Regions from separate parts of the Arthrobacter sp. BPSS-3 genome, predicted to be linked through region 1. Evidence: riboswitches for the same ligand, from Rfam matches in the RefSeq annotation. Region 1 holds a riboswitch; the other holds the start of a gene.
The links. Region 1 has a riboswitch for cyclic di-AMP ahead of ACFVY3_RS12310 (M23 family metallopeptidase). Riboswitches for the same ligand answer to the same signal wherever they lie in the genome.
Positions count from the first base shown of each region.

Region 2: linked by a shared signal. The riboswitch ahead of ACFVY3_RS11315 (hypothetical protein) and the one ahead of ACFVY3_RS12310 (M23 family metallopeptidase) in region 1 are both predicted to bind cyclic di-AMP.

Region 1 covers NZ_JBIMMV010000007.1:137,649-142,495, reverse strand. The annotation lists gene ACFVY3_RS12325 (MFS transporter) at 1-193, shown strand, start outside; gene serC (phosphoserine transaminase) at 219-1,349, opposite strand; gene ACFVY3_RS12315 (metal-dependent transcriptional regulator) at 1,603-2,298, shown strand; cyclic di-AMP (ydaO/yuaA leader) riboswitch at 2,418-2,660, shown strand; gene ACFVY3_RS12310 (M23 family metallopeptidase) at 2,663-3,481, shown strand; cyclic di-AMP (ydaO/yuaA leader) riboswitch at 3,594-3,787, shown strand; gene ACFVY3_RS12305 (NlpC/P60 family protein) at 4,054-4,824, shown strand.
Region 2 covers NZ_JBIMMV010000006.1:167,102-171,948, forward strand. The annotation lists gene ACFVY3_RS11305 (phosphatase PAP2 family protein) at 1-715, shown strand, start outside; gene upp (uracil phosphoribosyltransferase) at 728-1,363, shown strand; gene ACFVY3_RS11315 (hypothetical protein) at 1,483-2,214, opposite strand; cyclic di-AMP (ydaO/yuaA leader) riboswitch at 2,213-2,400, opposite strand; gene ACFVY3_RS11320 (ArnT family glycosyltransferase) at 2,611-4,797, opposite strand; gene ACFVY3_RS11325 (ArnT family glycosyltransferase) at 4,801-4,847, opposite strand, start outside.

The sequences.
Region 1 (4,847 bases):
CGCCGCCGCCGGCGTGGGCGCGGCCCTGATCGGGATGGTCTGGATCATCCGGGCACGCCACCTGCGGATCGCCTTCAACCGGCGGGCCCGCGGCCTGCGCTTCTTCCGGCTGGTGCCCGGTGGGGCGATCGGCACGGCAGACGACGACGGCGTCGTCCGGGCGGTAAACCCCGACGACGCCCCCAGCCGCTAGGCCGCCCCGGAGGGCGGCCCCGGGCCTACTTCGCCAGCTCTGCCACGACGTAGTCGATGCACTCCAGCAGGGCCGACACGTCGTCCGGCTCGATCGCGACGAAGGTCGCGATCCGCAGCTGGTTACGGCCCAGCTTCCGGTACGGCTCGGTGTCGACAATCCCGTTGGCGCGCAGCACCTTGGCGATCGCGGCGGCGTCGACCGACTCGTCGAAGTCGATCGTGGCGATCACGTTGGAGCGGTCGGCCGGGTCCGTAACGAACGGGGTGGCAAAGCTGGACGCCTCGGCCCAGCGGTAGATCCGTCCCGCGGAGTCGGCGGTGCGTGCCGCGGCGAAGTCCAGGCCTCCGCTGGCGTTGAGCCAGCGCACCTGCGCGTCCAGGGTCACGAGGGTCGCCAGCGCGGGGGTGTTATAGGTCTGGTTCAGCCGCGAGTTGTCGATGGCAGTCTGCAGGTCCAGGAAGTCCGGGATCCAGCGGCCGGAGGCCTTGACCCGGGCGGCCCGCTCCAGGGCCGCGGGGGAGAACAGGCCAAGCCACAGTCCGCCGTCGGAGGCGAAGTTCTTCTGCGGCGCGAAGTAGTAGACGTCGGACTCCGCGACGTCGACATCCAGGCCGCCGGCGGCGGAGGTCGCGTCGACCAGGACCAGCGAGCCCTCGTCCGCGCCGGCCACCCGCCGGACCGGGGCGGCCACGCCGGTGGAGGTCTCATTCTGCGGCCAGGCGTAGACGTCCACACCGGTCTCCGCCCGCGCCTCGGGCCGGGTGCCCGGCTCCGCCTTAATGATCGAGGACTCGGCCAGGAAAGGCGCCTTGTTCGTGGCCGCGGCGAACTTGGACCCGAACTCGCCGAAGGAGAGGTGCTGGGCCTTGTTCTCCACGAGCCCGAAGCTGGCGACATCCCAGAACGCCGTGGAGCCGCCCACGCCCAGGACCACCTCGTAGCCCTCGGGGGCGCGGAAGAAGTCGCTGAGGCCGGAACGGACCGAGCCCACCAGGTTCTTGACCGGGGCCTGGCGGTGCGAGGTGCCGAGCAGGGTGGCCGAGGCCGACGCCAGGGCCTCCATCTGTTCCGGGCGCACCTTCGAGGGCCCGGCGCCAAACCGGCCGTCCTTGGGAAGAAGGTTCGCGGGGATGGTGATGCTGGTGTCGCTCACAATGGCTCCAATGGTCGGCTGGGTGCGAGAGGTGGCTGGTCGGCCGGTAAGGACCGCTTCCATTCTGCCCGACGGCGGCCCCGGCGCCGGAAAACGGGCTGTCATAGTCCGGTCAGGAAGTCGGCCCTCAAATTATCCGGAGTAATTCACAATAGGCTAGGCTGTCCGGAGCGTATGGCGGATCCCGGGTGGCCGCACCCCGCACGTTGTACGGTGGAATGACGCAAGGACGGCGCTCAAGGAGCTGAGCTGGATGACGGATCTGATCGACACTACGGAGATGTATCTTCGGACCATTCTGGAGCTTGAGGAAGAGAACATCGTCGCGCTCCGGGCCCGCATTGCCGAGCGACTCCGCCACTCCGGACCCACCGTCTCCCAGACCGTCGGCAGGATGGAACGCGACGGGCTGGTAGTGGTTTCCGGCGACCGCCACCTGGAGCTGACCGAGGTGGGTCGGCGGCGCGCCACCGAGGTGATGCGCAAGCACCGCCTCGCCGAACGGCTGCTGGCCGACGTGATCGGCCTGGACTGGGCCTATGTCCATGAGGAAGCCTGCCGCTGGGAGCACGTGATGAGCGAACGGGTTGAGCGCCGCATCTTCGAGATGCTGGACCACCCCACCGTCTCCCCGTACGGCAACCCCATCCCGGGCCTCGCCGAACTGGGCGGTCTGCCGACGGCGGAACAGGCCGACGGCGTCGTCAACCTCCTGGACGCCATGGCGGGATATGCCGCGGACTCCAGAATCACCGTGAGCCGGCTTGCCGAACCCATCCAGGTGGAACCCGAGCTGCTGGTGCAGCTGGACGAGGGCGGTATCCGGCCCGGGGCCACCGTCTCGCTGGAGCGGGTGGGGGAGTACATCTCCGTCCGCGTCCCCGACATTGAGGGCGCGCTCGAGCTGCCGCCCGAGGTCGCCGCCCACGTTTTCGTTACCCGCGGGTAGGTCGACGCGGAAGCATACCGTAAGGGTGCTGTTTACTAGCCCGTCTAGGAGATAACGAAATTATTACTACGGGTCTTAATCCCCTATAGTTATCGACTAGTACCGAGACTAAAGCGTTACCTGATCCGAAGCCGAGCTCTGCCAGCGGATCAGGGTGCGAATCACCTTCTGGCAGAGGCGGGGGAACCACTACCGGCCGGTAATTCCGGCCTTGGGGTGAAGTCCGCTAGCGGCAAGCGAACTCTCTGAGGACACCATTTCCGGGTGCCTCTCTGCCTGGATGCTTGCATCGGCGGACCGGGTCTATGCACTCTCTGACCCGAATCCGACAGCTAACTTCGCAGGCTTTTCAGAGAGGAACCACTTGAGCACGCAGACCGTCCGCGGGCGCCGCCGCGCCGCCGGCCCGGCTCCGGAGCCGCGCCCCGCCGTCGACGTCACCGCCCCGCGCCCCCGCGACGCGCACCGGGACGAGCGCCGCAGCCGGCGCAGCCCGCTCCGCCAGGTCGCAGACTTCGCCGCCGTCACCGGCATGGGCCAGAAGGCCGGCATGACCCTGGCCGCCGCTGGCATCGCGCTCACCGTGGCCGTCCCCGTTACCGGCCCCGCTCTGGCCGTCGACGCCCCCACCTCGGGATCTGTCTCCGCGGCGGCCCAGCCCGAGGTCAAGGCCGCCGCGGCCCAGATCGACTTCAACCGCACCGCCGTCACCACCAAGGGCGACCCGGACGGCAAGCTCAAGCAGCTGCTCAGCGCGCAATCCGTCGGCTCCATCACCCGCGCCGCATCCGCGGGGACGCTCGGCGCCCCGCTGGACACCATGATCACGGCTTCGCCCTTCGGTTACCGGATCAGCCCCATTACCGGCGCGGTGGGCGAATTCCACCGCGGCCAGGACTACGCCGCCCAGTGCGGGACGGCCGTCCATGCCGCAGCAAGCGGCACCGTAACCTTCTCCGGCTGGCACCCCTACGGGGGCGGCAACCGGATTGTGGTCGACCATGGCAATGGCCTGGAGACCACGTATAACCACTTGTCGTCATCCAGCGTCCACGTCGGCCAGAAGGTCTCCCGTGGCGATGTGATAGCGATGAGCGGAACAACCGGTGCCTCCACCGGCTGCCACCTCCACTTCGAGGTGATGGTCAATGGGGACGTCGTTGATCCGCTGGGCTGGCTCTAGAAGAGCCCTTCGCAATGCTCACACTTCCGTGACACGCCGTGATCTGAATGTGACATTGAGTCCGAACTGTTGTACCGTATGAAGCACGCCAACTTCACCGAAGTTGGCGCTCTTGAGTGGATTGCCTAACTCTGCCACCGCTCAAGGTCCGTTCGCATGACATCGTCTGGCAGGGGCGGGGGAACCAATTTTGGTCTTCGCAAGAGGGCCTAGGGGTTAAGTCGCAAAGCTTCCCAGGAAGCGGAGCGGCCGGGTGACTCCCATCCGAATCCGACAGCTCACCTCGTAGGCATTGGGAGAGGCTACTTTCGTGTCTTCACGCCACAATGCTGCGCGTTTTCGCGCCGGCGAGGCTCAGTCGAGCCCGCTGATGACCATGCACCGCGTTGCCCTTGCCGGCGCCCGGGATGGTTCACGCAATGCAGTTCCTGCTTTTGGCGCGTCTTCGCAGTACACCCTTCGCTAAAGAAACCCGTTTCGGGGCGATCCGGCGTACCCCCAAGATGCCGGAGCGTCCTTAGTCCCGCCTGTTCAAGAGCGCGGACACAAAGGATCACGAAAGAGAGAACTAAATGACTACTCGTGCAACCATTGCACGCCACCGCGCGGAGGTCACCAAGACCAACTCGCTGGCTGTCATTGCCAAGGCCGTCGGCGACAACGCCGGTGGCATGGGTCGCCAGGCTGCGGTTATCGCTGCTGCCTCGGGCCTGGTCCTGACCAGCGGTATCGCGGCCAACGCCGCCGAGACCAACGTTCAGCGCGAATCCACCTCTGCTTCCGCCACCGAGGTTCAGTCCACCGCTCCAGCCACCATCTCGGCGGCCTCCAGCATCGCCATCTCCTACGAGAAGCCTGCTGTGACCACCGCGGCCGCCCCCGTCGTCGAGGCCCCGAAGCCCGTCGTCAAGGTGCAGGAAGCTGACACCACCGCCAACACCGCCGCTGCCACCCCGGCTGCCGGCACCGCGGTCAACGCGTCCGTCGCCACCAAGGCTCCGGCCGCCACCAGCGGCATGGGCGCCTCGATCGCCGCCGCCGCTTACGCCCAGATCGGCGTGTCCCAGGACTGCACCATGCTGGCCACCAACGCCCTGGCCGCCGTCGGCATCCACTACCACGGCTGGCCGGCAGGTTACCTGTCCCTGGGCCGCACCGTCAGCGCCGCCGAAGCGCAGCCGGGTGACCTCGCGTACTACCAGAACGGCGGCATGGGCATGGCCCACATCGCCGTTTACGTCGGCAACGGCATGGCCGTCCACGGCGGCTGGAACGGCGGCACCACCGCCCTCTACAGCGTCAACGTCGGTTCCGGCCCGGTCTTCATCCGCGTCGGCGGCTAAGACCCCCGCTTCCCGCGAAGCTT
Region 2 (4,847 bases), on a different contig from region 1:
CGACGCCGGCCTGGCCAACCTGGACAAGCCCATGCTCGCCGCCATGGAACGGCTCCGCAGCCCCGGTCTGGATGCGTTCGTTACTGGGTTCACCAACATTGGCGGTGGCATCGGCATGCCGATCCTGGCCAGCATCCTCACCGCGCTGTTGATCTGGCGGACCCGGACCTGGCGCCCGCTGATCCTGATCGGCGGGGCGGCCGCAGTCTCCGTCACCGCTACCTCCCTGGGCAAGAAGCTCATCGGACGCACCCGCCCCGACCACGCCGATGCCGTCCCGCCCTACGAAAACTCGCCGTCGTTCCCCAGCGGCCACACCCTGAACACCACCGTGGTGATCTCACTGGTGGTCTACCTCACCTGCCTGCAGGTCCAGCGCACTATCGCCCGGGTGGGATTGATCACGGCCGGGGCGCTCTTCATCATCGCGATGGGCATGAGCCGGGTGTTCCTGGGCCATCACTGGATGACCGACGTGATCTTCGGCTGGGCGCTGGGCCTGGGCTGGGTGGGGATCGTGATCCTGGCGCATCGGCTGTTCCACGTGATCAGGCACCGGGAACGGACCGGCCCGGCACCCACCTTCGACAACGGCCAGCGCCTGCGCGAGAAGGCGCCGGACGGGCACCACGACGCCGAAACGGCGCATGGTCGCGGGGTGGCCGACGACGCCGGGACCCCCGGCGGGCGGGGTCGGTCCGAAGCGTCCGGATGATAGTTTTGACCCATGCGCACTCTCGTTGTCGACCACCCGCTGGTGGCCCATAAGCTCACCGTTCTGCGGGACAAGAACACCCCGTCACCCGTCTTCCGCCAGCTCACCGAAGAGCTGGTCACGCTGCTGGCGTACGAGGCAACCCGCGACGTCCGTACCGAACCGGTCACCATCGAGACGCCGGTCAGCACCACCATCGGCACGGCCTTCACCAAGCCCACCCCGCTGGTGGTCCCGATCCTCCGCGCCGGCCTTGGCATGCTCGAGGGCATGACCAAGCTGGTCCCCACCGCGGAGGTCGGCTTCCTGGGCATGGCCCGCGACGAGGAAACCCTGGACATCATCACCTACGCCGAGCGGCTCCCCGAGGACCTGACCGACCGTCAGATCTTCGTCCTGGACCCGATGCTGGCCACCGGCGGCACCCTGCGCGAGGCGATCAAGTTCCTCTTCAAGCGCGGCGCCTCCGACGTCACCTGCATCTGCCTGCTGGCCGCCCCCGAGGGCCTGGCCAAGCTGGAGGAAGAGCTCTCCGACGCCAACGTCACGATCGTGCTGGCCTCCATCGACGAGAAGCTGAACGAGAAGTCCTACATCGTCCCCGGCCTGGGCGACGCCGGCGACCGGCTCTACGGCATCGCCGGGTAGCGCGTCCGCTTTCCCTCGGGCCGCTGAACGGGCCGCCCGGGGATACAGCAAAGGCACCGGATCTGAGAAGATCCGGTGCCTTTGTTGTCTCTGCGCGGGGTGGCGTCAGCCTTGGCGGCTTAGTACCAGTTGTTCGCGTAGTGGAAGTTCAGGGCGCCGCAGGGGGAGCCGTACCGCTCCTGCACGTACTGCAGGCCCCAGTTGATCTGGGTGCGGTAGTTGGTCATGTAGTCCGCGCCGGCGCTGGCCATCTTCTCGGCCGGGAGGGACTGGACCACGCCGTAGGCACCGCTGGACGGGTTGGTGGCCGTGGTCTTCCAGTCCGATTCGCGGGTCCAGAGCTTCATCAGGCACTGCATCTCGCTCGGGGCCCAGCCGTGGGCCGGCAGCTGCGAGGCGGCGTAGGCCTGGGCACCGGCGGGATCGTCGACCGCCACCGGCTGCGGGGCCGGGGCGGGTGCCGCCGCGGGAGCCGGAGCAGCCGGTGCGGGGGCCGGGGTGGACGGCGCCGGGGTCTCGGGCATGACCTTGGAGGCCTGGGCTTCGACGCTGGCCGGTGCCGTGGCCGGGGTGTAGCTGCCGAGCCGTTCCAGGTCGGAGAGCTGCAGGGCCGGTGCCTGGGTGGCGGTCGCGGCCGGGGCAGTAGTGCCGGTGGCCTGGCCTGCGGCGCCGGCGCCCAGCAGTACTGCGGCCGCGGTCAGTGCGACGGCGGTGAGCTTGCCCTTGGAGCCAAAGCTGGCGCGGCCTCGGGTGGCCGAGCCCTGGGCCGGGTCGGCGCGGTGGCGCGCGACGTCGGCCGAGGAGGTGCGTTTAGCGCCTTTTAGGCGCACGGGTGCCTTGTGTTCAGTCATGTTCGCCTCTCAACGCCTACGGAGTTAGCTGTCGGGTTCGGATGAGAAATCCGGCCGCTCGGATGATCAACGAGTCGGCTTTACCCCAAGGGGTGCATGGATGCAGGTGCCCGGGAACTCTGGGTTCCCCGTCTCTGCCTCAATCCATGGAATCCGGGAAGCGGCAGAGTTTGGCGTCAGACCCGGATATGCGGCCAGATCGATGGCCGCACCATAAAAACGGTACCGGACTTTCTCCCTCATGTCACATTTAGGTAACGCCGCGGTGTGGCTGGTTGCCGATTCGCGGTGGGCTGGCCCCGCTTTTCGGGCCGTTTCGACGGTTCCCCGCACGCCCGACGCTTGGAGACGTCTATTCGGCAGGGAACCGTCGAAACGGCGGACCGTCCGGAGCGGCTACTTCGCCAGCAGGTACACCGTGGTGCCGCCGACGCTCTGGGCGGGGTAGGTGGCCGCCACCCAGTCGGCGATCCTGGCGGCGTCGTCGGATCCGCTTTCGCCCTGCATGGTGCGGCCGGCGATGAAGTAGTGGATCCGGCCGTCGGCGACGTACTGCTGGAACTGCTCGAGCGTGGGTGCGGGGTCGGTGCCGTTGAACCCGCCCACGGCCATCACGGGCAGCTGCGTGGCGAGCTGGTAACCGGCGGCGTTGTTGGACCCGACGACGGCGGCCGCCCAGGTGTAGCGGCCGGCGTCCGTTTCGAGGGCATCCACCAGGGCAGACGACGGGGTGGTCGCGCCGAGGAGCCCGCCCATACCCCCGCCCATGCCCCCGCCCTGGCTGCGGACGGTGCCGTTGGTCCCGTTGCTGTTGGCCCCGGCGCCGTTGGTCGGGCCGAAGGGATTGCCCTGCGCGGTGCCCATGGTTCCGCCCGTGCCGCCGAACATGGCCGGCAGGCCCGCCCGGCCGCCCACCGCAGGCCCCGCGCTGACGATCGAGCCGGAATGCGCGGTGGCGGCGGTGGACAGCGAGTACGCCAAGGGACCGGCGAGGGCCGCGACGACGGCGAGCCCCGCCGTCGTACGTCCCAACAGCGCCGCCGTCGTACCGCCCGGGGACAGTGGCCCAATGGTCCCGGCGGCTACAGCGCCGGCGGCCCGGGCCCGAATGGCCGGAACCATCACGCCGACGGCCGCGGCCAGCGCCACGGCGAGAACCAGCCAGCGCAGCCACGGAACGAACGCGGGCGTGCGGCCCAGCAGCTCGAAAGCCATGAAACCGGCCGCGGCCACCGCGGCGGCGAGCGTCCCGGCGGCAACGGGTTGATCCCGCCGCTGCCACAGCAGCACCGACCCCAGACCGGCCAGCCCGGCGACCCCCGGGGCCAGCGCCACCATGTAATACGGATGGATGATGCCGGCCATCAGGCTGAACGTCAGCCCGGTGACCAGCACCCAGCCGCCCCAGACCACCACGGAGGCGCGGACGGCGTCGGTCCGTGGTGCCCGCCGGCCCAGCCACAGCAGCCCGGCCGCCAGCAGCAGCACCGACGGCAGCAGCCACGCGATCTGCCCGCCGAACTCGCTGTTGAAAAGCCGGAGCAGGCCGGGGGTGCCCCAGCCGTTGCCGCCGCCGACGCTCCCGGTCTCGTCCCCGCTGAGCCGGCCCAGGCCGTTGTAGCCCAAGGTAAGTTCCAGGATGGAGTTGCCCTGCGAGCCGCCGATGTAGGGCCGGTCCGCCGCAGGGGTGAGCTCGACGGCGGCCAGCCACCAGCCGGCCGCCACCACCATCGCCGCGCCCGTCGCCAGCAGGTGCAGCAGCCGCCGGCCCAGGCCGGCGCGCCCGGCGAGCAGGTAGGCCGCGGCGAAGCCCGGGACCACCAGCAGCACCTGCAGCTGCTTGGTCAGGAACCCGAAGCCCAGCAGCACCCCGGCCAGCAGCAGCCAGCGCAGCCGGCCGTCCTGGATGGCGCGCAGCACCGCGTAGGCTGCAGCCGTCATCAGCAGGACCAGCAGGGCATCCGGGTTGTTGAAGCGGAACATCAGCACGGCCACCGGGGTCAGGGCCATCACGGCACCGGCGATCAGTCCGGCGCGGTGGGCCAGCCGAGCGTCTTCCGTCGCGGGGGCGGCGGCCCGGCGGACGGCCAGGTAGACCAGCCAGACCGTCGCGACGCCCATCAGAGCCTCGGGCACCAGGACGCTCCAGGAGCTCAGCCCGAAAAGCCGCACGGACAGGCCCATCACCCAGAGCGACGCCGGCGGCTTGTCCACCGTGATGGCGTTTGCCGCGTCGGACGAGCCAAAGAACCAGGCCGTCCAGTCCTGCGAGCCGGCCTGCGCCGCCGCGGAGTAGAAGGCGTTCGCCCAGCCGGAGGAACCGAGGTTCCAGAGGTAGAGCATCGCGGTTCCGATCAGCAGGACGGCCAGTTCCGCCCGCTGCGCCATGGCCCGGCGCCGGGGCAGCGCAGTGTGCGGGAGTCCGGACGCCTGCGGCCGGAGGTGCCGACGGCGGCCGCCGCGCCACCCTGGGTGGCGCCGGCCGGAGCCGGCAGCCTCAGTCGCCGGGCTTGCTCCGGGCCCGGGCCCGGCGGGCGAAGTGACGGCGGACCCGGTGCTTGTGAGCTCGGTGGAAGCAGTCATGGCCTAGCCCGCCAGCTTGTAGACGGTGGTGGAGCCGACGGTCTGTGCCT